DNA from 3 places in the Comamonas sp. F1-6 genome. Region 2 is predicted to be linked to each of the others. Evidence: predicted binding sites of a transcription regulator. Region 2 holds the regulator's gene; each other region holds the start of a gene.
What was found. Region 2 encodes FNR, which switches genes on or off when oxygen is low (the NO sensors DNR and NnrR bind a similar motif). Its sites were predicted from a motif close to TTGATNNNNATCAA; they were not measured.

Region 1 (3,275 bases), on a different contig from region 2:
AGCTTCCACATCGCGCAGCGCGCCCGGCTCGGGTAGGGCTTCTACCGCGGTCTTGAGCGCAAAGCCGGCCTTCATGTCTTCTTCGCTGTAACCCAGCTCCACATCGGGCTTGACGCGGGCAAACATGGCGGGCGCCACGGCCACATAGCCCTGGGCTGCGTAGCGGTCTGCCACGGAGCGGATATGCGAGTTCACGCCGAAGATCTCCTGCAGCACCACAATGGCACCGCGTGCCTGGCCCTCGGGCATGGCCACATAAGCCGGGGTTTTTGCGCCATCCACGGCTGTCAGTTCAACAAAGCTGCCCATTGCGAAGCTCCTTAACATGGTTCAAAAGGGAAATCCGCGACGCGGCCGCCAGCAATGCTGTAATGGCTGATGCCGCGTCGATGATTCGGCCATTTTTTCACAGGAGTGTTGATGCAAGCTATCTCAGCCCCACAAAAGGCCGACAGTCGCAAGAAGCCCCCCATGCCAGGAGGCGAGCTGTAATGGATATCAAGCCGTTGATCACCCTGGTCGCCATCATCAACCCGCTGGCCATCGTCCCGTTCTTCATCCACTACACGGCCGGCTTCGACGCCGAGCAGCGCTGGCAGACGATTCGCACCGCCGCCTTTGCCGCCTTCTGCGTGATTGCGGTCTGCGCCCTGCTGGGGCTGCAGATTCTGCAGTTCTTCAATATCTCGCTGCAAAGCTTTCAGGTCGGCGGCGGTCTGCTACTGCTGATCAGCGCGATGAACATGCTCAACGCCCGTCCCGCCGAAGACCGCCCCAACAATGCCACGCTGGCAGCCGGCGTCGAAAAGGCCGCCGAGGGCAACAGCATTGCCGTCGTGCCGCTGACCATTCCGCTGCTGACCGGGCCTGCCGCCATGTCCACCGTGGTGATCTATGCCGATCAGGCGCGCACCATCTGGCAGCATGTGGCGCTGGTCGGTTACGGCGTGGTGGTGGCCGCAGCCATCATGGTGTGCTTTTCATTGGCCCACCCGATTGCCCGCGTACTGGGCAAGACCGGCATCAATGTGATGACCCGGCTCATGGGACTGATTCTGGCCGCGCTGGCCATCGAGGTGATGGCCGGCGGACTGATCAAGATCTTCCCCATCCTGGCCTCCCCGGCGATATACCCTTAACCCAAAAAATACTCCCCCTGAGCGGCTGCGCCGCTTCCCCCAAGGGGGACGGCAGCTTCGCTGCGCGGCGGCGCTTGCTCGCTGTCTCTCGCCTTAGCGCGTGCCAGTTTCAGGCAGTTACCACTTCCATTTTTTCAGTTTCACCACAGGCACCACCACAGCCGGTGATCGGCTCTGCAGGCAAAGCCTCGGGCACCAGCACCGCGCCGGTCACCGGGTCAAAGCCCGCGCGGCGCATATGCAGGGCCAGGGCGGCATCCATGTTCTGCGCATGGTGGCTGAACCACGGACCCAGCTCGGCCGCCATATGGCGGATCGTGGCCAGATCGCCCTGCCCGCCCTTGACCGCCCCCTCGCGCAGCACGGCCAGCACCACCTTGTGCTGCTGGCTGTGGCAGTTGCCCGTGGCAAAGCCCGTGGTCTGCATCCAGCGGTCTTCCTGATCGAAGTGCTGCTGGGTATGGGCAATCAGCTCGTCCCAGAGCGCGCACAGCTGCTCGTCGCCCGCAGCTTCCACCTGGGCCAGCAGGGTGACGAACTCTTCATGCACCGCGTCCATGACGGGAAAATCCAGGATGAGAGCGGCATTCCATTCGAGGCTGGCCATGGCAGTTCCTTGTGCGAGGTTGAGGAACTGGCAGCTTAAGAACAAGGCCCGGCCCGGCCATTGACCCACATCAGCAAAGCAGCTGCCCGCAAGTAACCAGGACCTGCCCGGAATCAACAAAGCCCTGCATGGCAGGGCTTCGGGAGCGGAAGTGCCTGGGACTGGTCAGGCCCTAGCGCCCGTAACCCTGCAACCAGCGGCTGAGCTGGACAGCCGCCTCATCCACCGCGCGTGCCATGGCCTGGGCACCGCCGGCTGCGTCGGCCGAGGCAGCCGGAACCTCGACCATGAATACCTTCTGGCCCAGCAACTGGTTGCCTGCACTCTCGCCGACACCGATCAGGCTGGCGCTCAGGCGCAGCAGCGCACGGCTGTTGCTGGCGTTGTCGAAGACCTGGTTGAACTCGTCCACCGTCACGCGCAGCTGCGCAATCGAGCGCTTGTCGGCCAACAGGGGGCGGACATTGTCCTTGCCCGAAAGCACGGGGCGCTCCAGCCCCAGACGCATGCGCAGACGCTGCTCCACCATCTGGGCGGGAGGCAGGCTCCAGCGCGCGTTCTGGTAGGCACGCAGTTGCTGGCTGTCGCTGTAGTTCAGACGGTAGAACATGGCCGTCAGGCCCTCGGGCAGGCCCGGCGCCTGGACTTCGGCCAGCACCAGCGGCACCGGCGCCACGGAGGGTGCGGCCGCATTCGCGGCCGGCACTGCCAGGTCGGCCATGCCCAGGTCATAGCGCACCGGTTGCGTGGGTGCCGTGGGCAGGCCCGAGCAGGCGGCGAGCGCCAGTACCAGGGAAGAAGCGCCCAGCAATCGCCATGCTCCGCGGCCGGTGAGTGAAATCTTTGTGTCTGCCATATTGATTCCTTTGGGACTTAGGCCAGCCAGAATGAGTAGCAGGCATTTCCATCGAAAAACAGCCTGCCTGATCCGAATTGGCGCAAGTCGTGTCCTTGTTGCGGGTTCATTTGGCCGGAGCCACGAACCCTGGCTCGCCGGGGCCTGGCAAGCCCATTCCCTGGCCGTAGATGACGGATTGCGGGTTGTCATTGAAGCGGCCCGCGGCCGCGCCCATGGTGCGCGCGGCGCGCGAGACATCGTCAGCCGCGCCGTTCATGCGCGGCAAGGTGCTGCGCCCCAGCGACTCGGCCGCCTGCGACAGGGCCTGCGTGCCCTCGGCAATCTGCTGCAGCGGGCCGTCGGGGGCATTGACCTTGTGCACGGTCTGTTGCAGATCGGTCGCCACGCCTGTGGCGGCATTGCCGGCCTTGGTAAGGGACTGCAGGGTCTGGTGCGCATCTGCCGTGATCTGCGGAAAGTCCTTGGCCGTCTTGTTCATGGTCTCGGCCAGATCCTTGATCCCGCCGGATGCGGCAGCGATATTGTCGAGCGCCACGCTCACCCGCTTCTGGTTGTCCTCACCCAGCATGGAATTGAGGCGGCGTGAAATTTCGTCAACCCGCTCCAGCAGCACCGGCCCCTGGTCGGCCAGCATGTTCAGCGGCGATGACTTCATGGGCAGGCGCGGCAG
Region 2 (3,275 bases):
TCAGCCTGCAAATATCGGTCAAACAGCATGGCTACTCCGCGCACAAAAAACCAGCCCAGGCCAGTGACCTTGAAGCCCTCGACGGACAGCTCGACCAAGCCGTTGCGCTGCATCTCTGCCAGCGCATCCAGCTCCGCAGCGAAGTACTCGCGGAAATTGATAAGCCAGGCCTGCTCCATGGGCTCATACAGGACGGAACCCTGGCACATGATGGACATGATGACGGCTCTGCGCACCAGATCGTCACGCGAAAGCGCCAGTCCGCGCTGCACGGGCAGCATGCCTCCATCGACGGCATCGTAGTACTCTTCAAGAGTCTTGACGTTCTGGCTGTAGGTCGCACCCACCTTGCCGATAGCCGATACGCCCAGTGCAATCAGATCGCAATCAGGCTGGGTGCTGTAGCCCTGAAAGTTGCGATGCAGGCGCCCCTGGCGCTTGGCAATGGCCAGAGAGTCGTCAGGCAGCGCAAAGTGGTCCATGCCTACATAGACATAGCCGCCATCCATGAATGCATCAATTGCGCCGGAGAGCATGTTCAGCTTGTCCTGTCCCATGGGCAGGTCTGCCGATTCGATACGCCTTTGCGGCTTGAAACGCTCGGGCAGATGCGCATAGGCATACAGTGCAATGCGATCGGGGCGCAGCTCATTGACCTGTGCCAGCGTGCGCGCAAAAGACTCGGGCGTCTGCCTGGGCAGCCCGTAGATCAGGTCCACATTGATGGAGACAAAGCCCAGGCGGCGCGCCTCGGCCACCAACGAAAAGACTTGCTCGGCGGGCTGCTCGCGGTGCACCGCTTTCTGCACCGCGGGATCAAAGTCCTGCACGCCAAAGCTCAGGCGATTGAACCCCATGTCCTTGAGAGCTCTCAGCCGCTCGTTGCTGACGGTGCGCGGATCGACCTCGATGGAGTACTCGCCCGCGGGATCCAGCTTGAAATGTTCACGCATCAAAACCATCAGCTGCTGCAACTCGGCATCGCTGAAGAAGGTCGGTGTGCCTCCGCCCAGATGCAGCTGGCTTACGAGCTGACCTTTGCCGCAATGCTCGGTATGCATGGCCAGCTCGCGGCTCAGGTAGTCCAGATACTCGGCAGCCTTCTCGTGATGCTTGGTCACGATCTTGTTGCAGGCGCAGTAATAGCAAAGCGACTCACAGAACGGCACATGCACATAAACGGACAGGGGCAAAGCGCGCGAGCCAGAATGCGTCTTGCGCTGCTTGAGTGCCAGTATGTAGTCGTCTGCACCAAAAGCCTCAACAAAACGGTCGGCTGTTGGGAACGATGTGTAGCGTGGGCCGGGGATATCAAAGCGGCTCAGCAACTCAGGCGTGACTGCGGTCATAACTGGGAGTTAGGGTGCGCCCACACTCTGTATAGAGCAGATTTCAATGGAAATCAGATCCTGAAAATCATGCCCAAAATAGGCAAAAGCGCATGTTTTTGAACGAATACAGGCAATGTGCCCCAAGGCAATCACCCTGTCCTTGATGAAAATCAAGAGACCTCAAGGCAAGTGCTGCGACAATTTGATCCATCTCATCTTCAACCACGAGGTCAATGACCAGCGCGACTCTCCACTCTGTGTCTGTCTGCGCCGTTGCAAAAAGCCCATGAATCTTCAGACCATCAAAGCATCCTGCTCCAACTGCAATCTGCGTGAACTGTGCATGCCCATGGGCCTGGACGATGAACAAATGGAGCGCATTGACGAGATTGTGGCCACGCGCCGCAAGGTCAAGCGCGGCGGGCTGCTGTTTCGCAATGGCGAAGAGTTCACCTCTCTGTATGCCATTCGAACCGGCTTCTTCAAGACCAGCGTGGCCACCGAAGACGGACGCGATCAGGTCACAGGCTTTCAGATGGCTGGCGAAATCATTGGTCTGGACGGCATCGTCAACGACCACCACACTTGTGATGCCGTGGCCCTGGAAGACGCCGAGGTCTGTGTCATGCCGTTTGACAAACTGGAGCAGCTCTCGCGCGAGGTCACGGCCCTGCAGAACCATGTGCACAAGGTCATGAGCCGCGAAATCGTGCGCGAGCATGGCGTGATGCTGCTGCTGGGCAGCATGCGTGCCGAGGAGCGCCTGGCGGCCTTTGTGTTGAACCTGGTCCAGCGCCTGTCGGCACGCGGCTTTTCCAAGTCGGAACTGGTGCTGCGCATGACGCGCGAAGAAATCGGCAGTTACCTGGGCCTCAAGCTCGAGACCGTGAGCCGCACCTTCTCCAAATTTGCAGAGGAAGGCATTGTGGAAGTCAAGCAGCGCCACCTGCGCATCCTGGATACCGAGGCGCTCAAACGCATCGTCAACAGCCAGCAATGCCAGAGCTGAACCGATTCGACAGACACTCTCAAGACAAAGCCCGCGGACAGCGGGCTTTTTTATCTGGGCGAGTTACTCGGGCAGAGGCTCGGAAACGATGCCGCCATTGAGATCGCTGACGGAGCGCCCCAGCATCACCGTCATCGCACCTCCAATCAGCGTCACGACCCAGAAGGCAAAAAAAGCGACCGTATAGATGGCCTGGCGCGACCAGTCCAGTGGGGAGCCCAGCCAGTGCACATCCAGCGGGTCCACAAAGGCAAAAACCACCATCTCCATGATTGCCGCCGCCAGAAAGGCCGGCCAGACAATCCACATCCAGCGTCGAGCATCCATCCTGATTCTCCTTGGGCTGTGGGCTTGATCATATTTTGCACAACAGTGGTGACCGTTCATGCAGGACTGCGGGCATGCACCGTGGCGGGAAACCCTGAATTACTCTCTTTTCAGTAGCATCCTGCGCAATCCGAATATCAAAAAATCATTTACTTCTACATCAACGTTAGACGGAGCATGCATAACACGCTCTGATTTTGATATTGGCAACAAAAAAGGCCGCAAAAGCGACCTTGGCGGAGCAAGCGCCGGAGCGCTCAGCGATCCAGCGGATGGTCCTTGGCTGGCGTGGCCGCATGATTGCGGCCGGTGACTGCTGGGGCCAGGCTTTTTTCACTTTCGCTCAGGCGCTGGTTGATTTCCATGCCATGGCGGTAGTAGTCAGGGTCAATCACGGGATCGGGCCTGCTCAGTGCGATGTATGCGGTGACAAAGCCGGCAATCACCACGATCACCGGGCCGGCGATGATGAGCCAGACATGGGCAAACTTCCACCAGGGCTTGCCGTCCTCGGGGTGGATGATCTTGGCCGTTTGCGAGACCTTGGCTTGTGCTGCCGACATGATGAAACCTCTTTCCAAAATTCTGACCACCCGAGCACGCATGGC
Region 3 (3,275 bases), 120 kb from region 2:
TACCTGCCTCACTAAATTCCAGCGGAGAACAGCATGCAAACTCTTCTGGATATTGAAGAAATCAAGCAGCTCAAGGCGCGCTACTTTCGCGGCATCGACACCTGCAATCTGGAGCTTCTGAAAACCGTTCTGGCCGATGATGTCCATATTCGCTTCGACAGCCCGACTTACCAGTATGAGATCAATGGCATCGATGAAGCCATGAGCTTCTACCGCAATGCCTTCACCCATCGGCGCTTTGGTATGCACAACGGGCATACACCGGAAATCAAGGTCGACGGTGACACGGCCACCGGCATCTGGTACCTCAATGATCTGTTCATCAATCTGGATGAGCAGACCATACTCACCGGCAGTGCGCTGTACGAGGACCTCTATACCAGGGTCGCCGGTCAGTGGCGGGTGCAGCGCACGGGCTACAAGCGGCTGCTGGAGATGATTGAGCCTCTGAGCAGCGGTTGTCGCATCACATCGCGACCTATTACGAGCAACTTATAAGCGACATTAAGACTGCAATTGGACTTTCCCTTAGAAGGTAGACATGCCTAGGGGCAGTCCAATGCAGGCTGACGGACGAGCAGGAGCGAAGCACTGCTCCTAGATCCTTTTGCTCCTATAAAGCGCTTTTGTGGAGCGCTTTTTTTGGTTCGACGCACATCGTGCTCGGCACGGTGATGCCTTGAGCTTGCACAAATCCAGGTTGAGTTCGCATGAGCCTCGTTATCGCTTCCTGTCTGGCCGAGAGGAGCGCGTCTTGAATGCCGCGAGGTCCTGCGCTGTATTGAGCCACTAAATCCACGATCTGCAGCAATCTCTTGTGCAGGCCTGGCTTCTCCCGCTGATTGTCATCATTGATTACGGCCGCACAATACCCCGATTACCTCTCTATGGCGGTCAGGTGATTCAGTGACGGTTTTCAAGCAAGCAGCAGGCGGTGGCTATCGGTTTCAGGCCAGATTTCACGTCCCAACTTCAACGGATCAGTGCGAGATTAAGGTGCGAATTCAGTTTGCAGATGCCTGATCCAAGCCGCGCTTGATTCCGCCGGCTATTTAGTCCACTCCCGAGACATTTACTTGAATGTCAATTGATTCAATGAAATCTTGATGAAGGAATTGATGCAAAGCAACGAATCGAGAAGAACCTTGTTGCAAGTCAATTTTGTAGGTAATCTCGTGGCAAAGTTCGTTATCGGATCTCTATCGCCAAATCATGGATGCTCAGGCATCCAAGCCAAGGGGGATTGCTAATGACAGAACCTCAGCCTGAATCGACTCGTACCGAGGAATTGCGCAGCTTCGCATTTCTCGCAGTTGTTATGGCACCTATATTGGCCGTTGTACTGATTGCGTCTTACGGCTTTGCGATCTGGTTTTATCAGATGATCATCGGTGGTCCCCCACATGCATGAAGAATCTGAGCCCATTGAAACTCATACCGACTTGCATATCACCAGTCTGGTTGTGCATGTGCTTCCCCAGGCATTGGCACAAGTAGCTGCTGGCATCGTCACGATCAAAGGCGCTCAAATACATGGAAGTCATCCGGCCGGCAAGTTGGTCGTGACCTTGGAAGCGCCCCATGCAAGAGAAATACTTGATTGCGTGTCTCAGATTGAGCTGCTTGATGGCGTAATCAACGCGTCCCTGGTTTATCAACATGTTGAGAACTGGCAGTCGCTAAACCAAGAGGTAACACATGACTAGCACTAGGCGTGATTTTGTCCGTCAATCTGCGGCCGCAGCCGCAGGGGCCGTTGCAGGCATCCCCATAGAAGCTCTGTCCCAGGATGCAGGAGCAATGGCTGCCGACCTGAAGTGGTCCAAGGCGCCATGCCGCTTTTGCGGTACAGGTTGCGGCGTCATGGTGGCCGTCAAGGACAACCGCGTAGTGGCCACTCAGGGTGACCCTGAGGCCGAGGTCAACCGGGGACTGAACTGCGTCAAAGGTTACTTCCTGTCCAAGATCATGTATGGCGGTGATCGTCTGACAAAGCCGTTGCTGCGCATGAAGAATGGTCGCTATGCCAAGGATGGCGAGTTCCAGCAGGTTTCCTGGGATACGGCCTTCGACGTCATGGCAGAGCAGTTCAAAAAGACGCTCAAGGCCAAGGGCGCCGACGCGGTGGGCATGTTCGGCTCCGGCCAGTGGACGGTATGGGAGGGCTATGCCGCCTCCAAGCTGTTCAAGGCAGGCTTTCGCACCAACAACATTGATCCCAATGCAAGGCACTGCATGGCCTCGGCAGTTGCCGGCTTCATGCGCACCTTTGGCATGGACGAGCCCATGGGTTGCTATGACGACATCGAAGCCGCGACTGCCTTTGTGCTATGGGGCTCGAACATGGCTGAAATGCATCCGGTGCTGTGGACGCGCGTGACCGACAGGCGCCTGTCCACACCGGGCGTGAAGGTGGCCGTGCTGTCCACCTTCGAGCACCGCTCGTATGAGCTGGCGGACATGTCTCTGACCTTCAAGCCTCAGACCGACCTGGCCATACTCAACTACATCGCCAACCACATCATCACCACAGGCAGGGTCAACAAGGACTTTGTCTCCAAGCACTGCAATTTCAAGCTCGGCAACACCGATATCGGCTACGGGCTGCGTCCCGAGCATCCCCTGCAGAAGGCTGCCAAGAACGCCAAGGACCCCAACGGTGCCAAGTCCATAAACTACGAGGAATACGCCAAGTTCGTATCCACCTATACGCTCGAGTACACAACCAAGCTCACGGGTGTACCGGCCAACCGTCTCAAGGCTCTTGCCGAGCTCTATGCAGACCCCAATAGCAAGGTGGTGTCGTTCTGGACCATGGGTTTCAACCAGCACACACGCGGTGTATGGGCCAACAACATGGTCTACAACATCCACCTGCTGCTGGGCAAGATCGCCACACCCGGCAACAGCCCGTTCTCACTGACGGGTCAGCCTTCTGCCTGCGGAACGGCTCGTGAGGTGGGCACTTTCTCGCACCGCCTACCAGCGGACATGGTGGTGACGAACCTAGAGCATCGCAAGACTGCTGAAACCATCTGGAAGCTGCCCGAAGGCACAATTCCACCCAAGCCCGGCTACCATGCCGTGGAACAAAACCGTGCGCTCAAGGACGGCAGGCTCAATGCCTACTGGGTGATGGTCAACAACAACATACAGGCCGGCGCCAACCTGGCGCAGGAAGGCTACCCGGGCTACCGCAATCCTGACAATTTCGTGGTGGTCTCCGATGTCTACCCCACAGTCACAGCCGTAGCCGCCGATCTGATCTTGCCGTC

Region 1: AAIL66_RS21505 (hemerythrin domain-containing protein) is a predicted target of FNR. The motif match lies at 1,807-1,820, and genes of this name have one in related genera.
Region 3: napE (periplasmic nitrate reductase, NapE protein) is a predicted target of FNR. The motif match lies at 1,116-1,129, and genes of this name have one in related genera.

What each region holds. Positions count from the first base shown of each region.
Region 1 covers NZ_JBCPWN010000028.1:10,811-14,085, forward strand. Annotated here, with positions in the region: gene AAIL66_RS21495 (dienelactone hydrolase family protein) at 1-309, opposite strand, end outside; gene AAIL66_RS21500 (MarC family protein) at 492-1,139, shown strand; gene AAIL66_RS21505 (hemerythrin domain-containing protein) at 1,249-1,746, opposite strand; gene AAIL66_RS21510 (ABC-type transport auxiliary lipoprotein family protein) at 1,919-2,602, opposite strand; gene AAIL66_RS21515 (MlaD family protein) at 2,709-3,275, opposite strand, start outside.
Region 2 covers NZ_JBCPWN010000004.1:159,438-162,712, reverse strand. Annotated here, with positions in the region: gene hemN (oxygen-independent coproporphyrinogen III oxidase) at 1-1,349, opposite strand, end outside; gene fnr (fumarate/nitrate reduction transcriptional regulator Fnr) at 1,618-2,340, shown strand; gene AAIL66_RS06040 (hypothetical protein) at 2,404-2,667, opposite strand; gene AAIL66_RS06035 (FixH family protein) at 2,925-3,230, opposite strand.
Region 3 covers NZ_JBCPWN010000004.1:278,243-281,517, reverse strand. Annotated here, with positions in the region: gene AAIL66_RS06605 (SDR family oxidoreductase) at 1-15, shown strand, start outside; gene AAIL66_RS06600 (nuclear transport factor 2 family protein) at 34-498, shown strand; gene napE (periplasmic nitrate reductase, NapE protein) at 1,250-1,411, shown strand; gene AAIL66_RS06590 (chaperone NapD) at 1,404-1,706, shown strand; gene napA (periplasmic nitrate reductase subunit alpha) at 1,699-3,275, shown strand, end outside.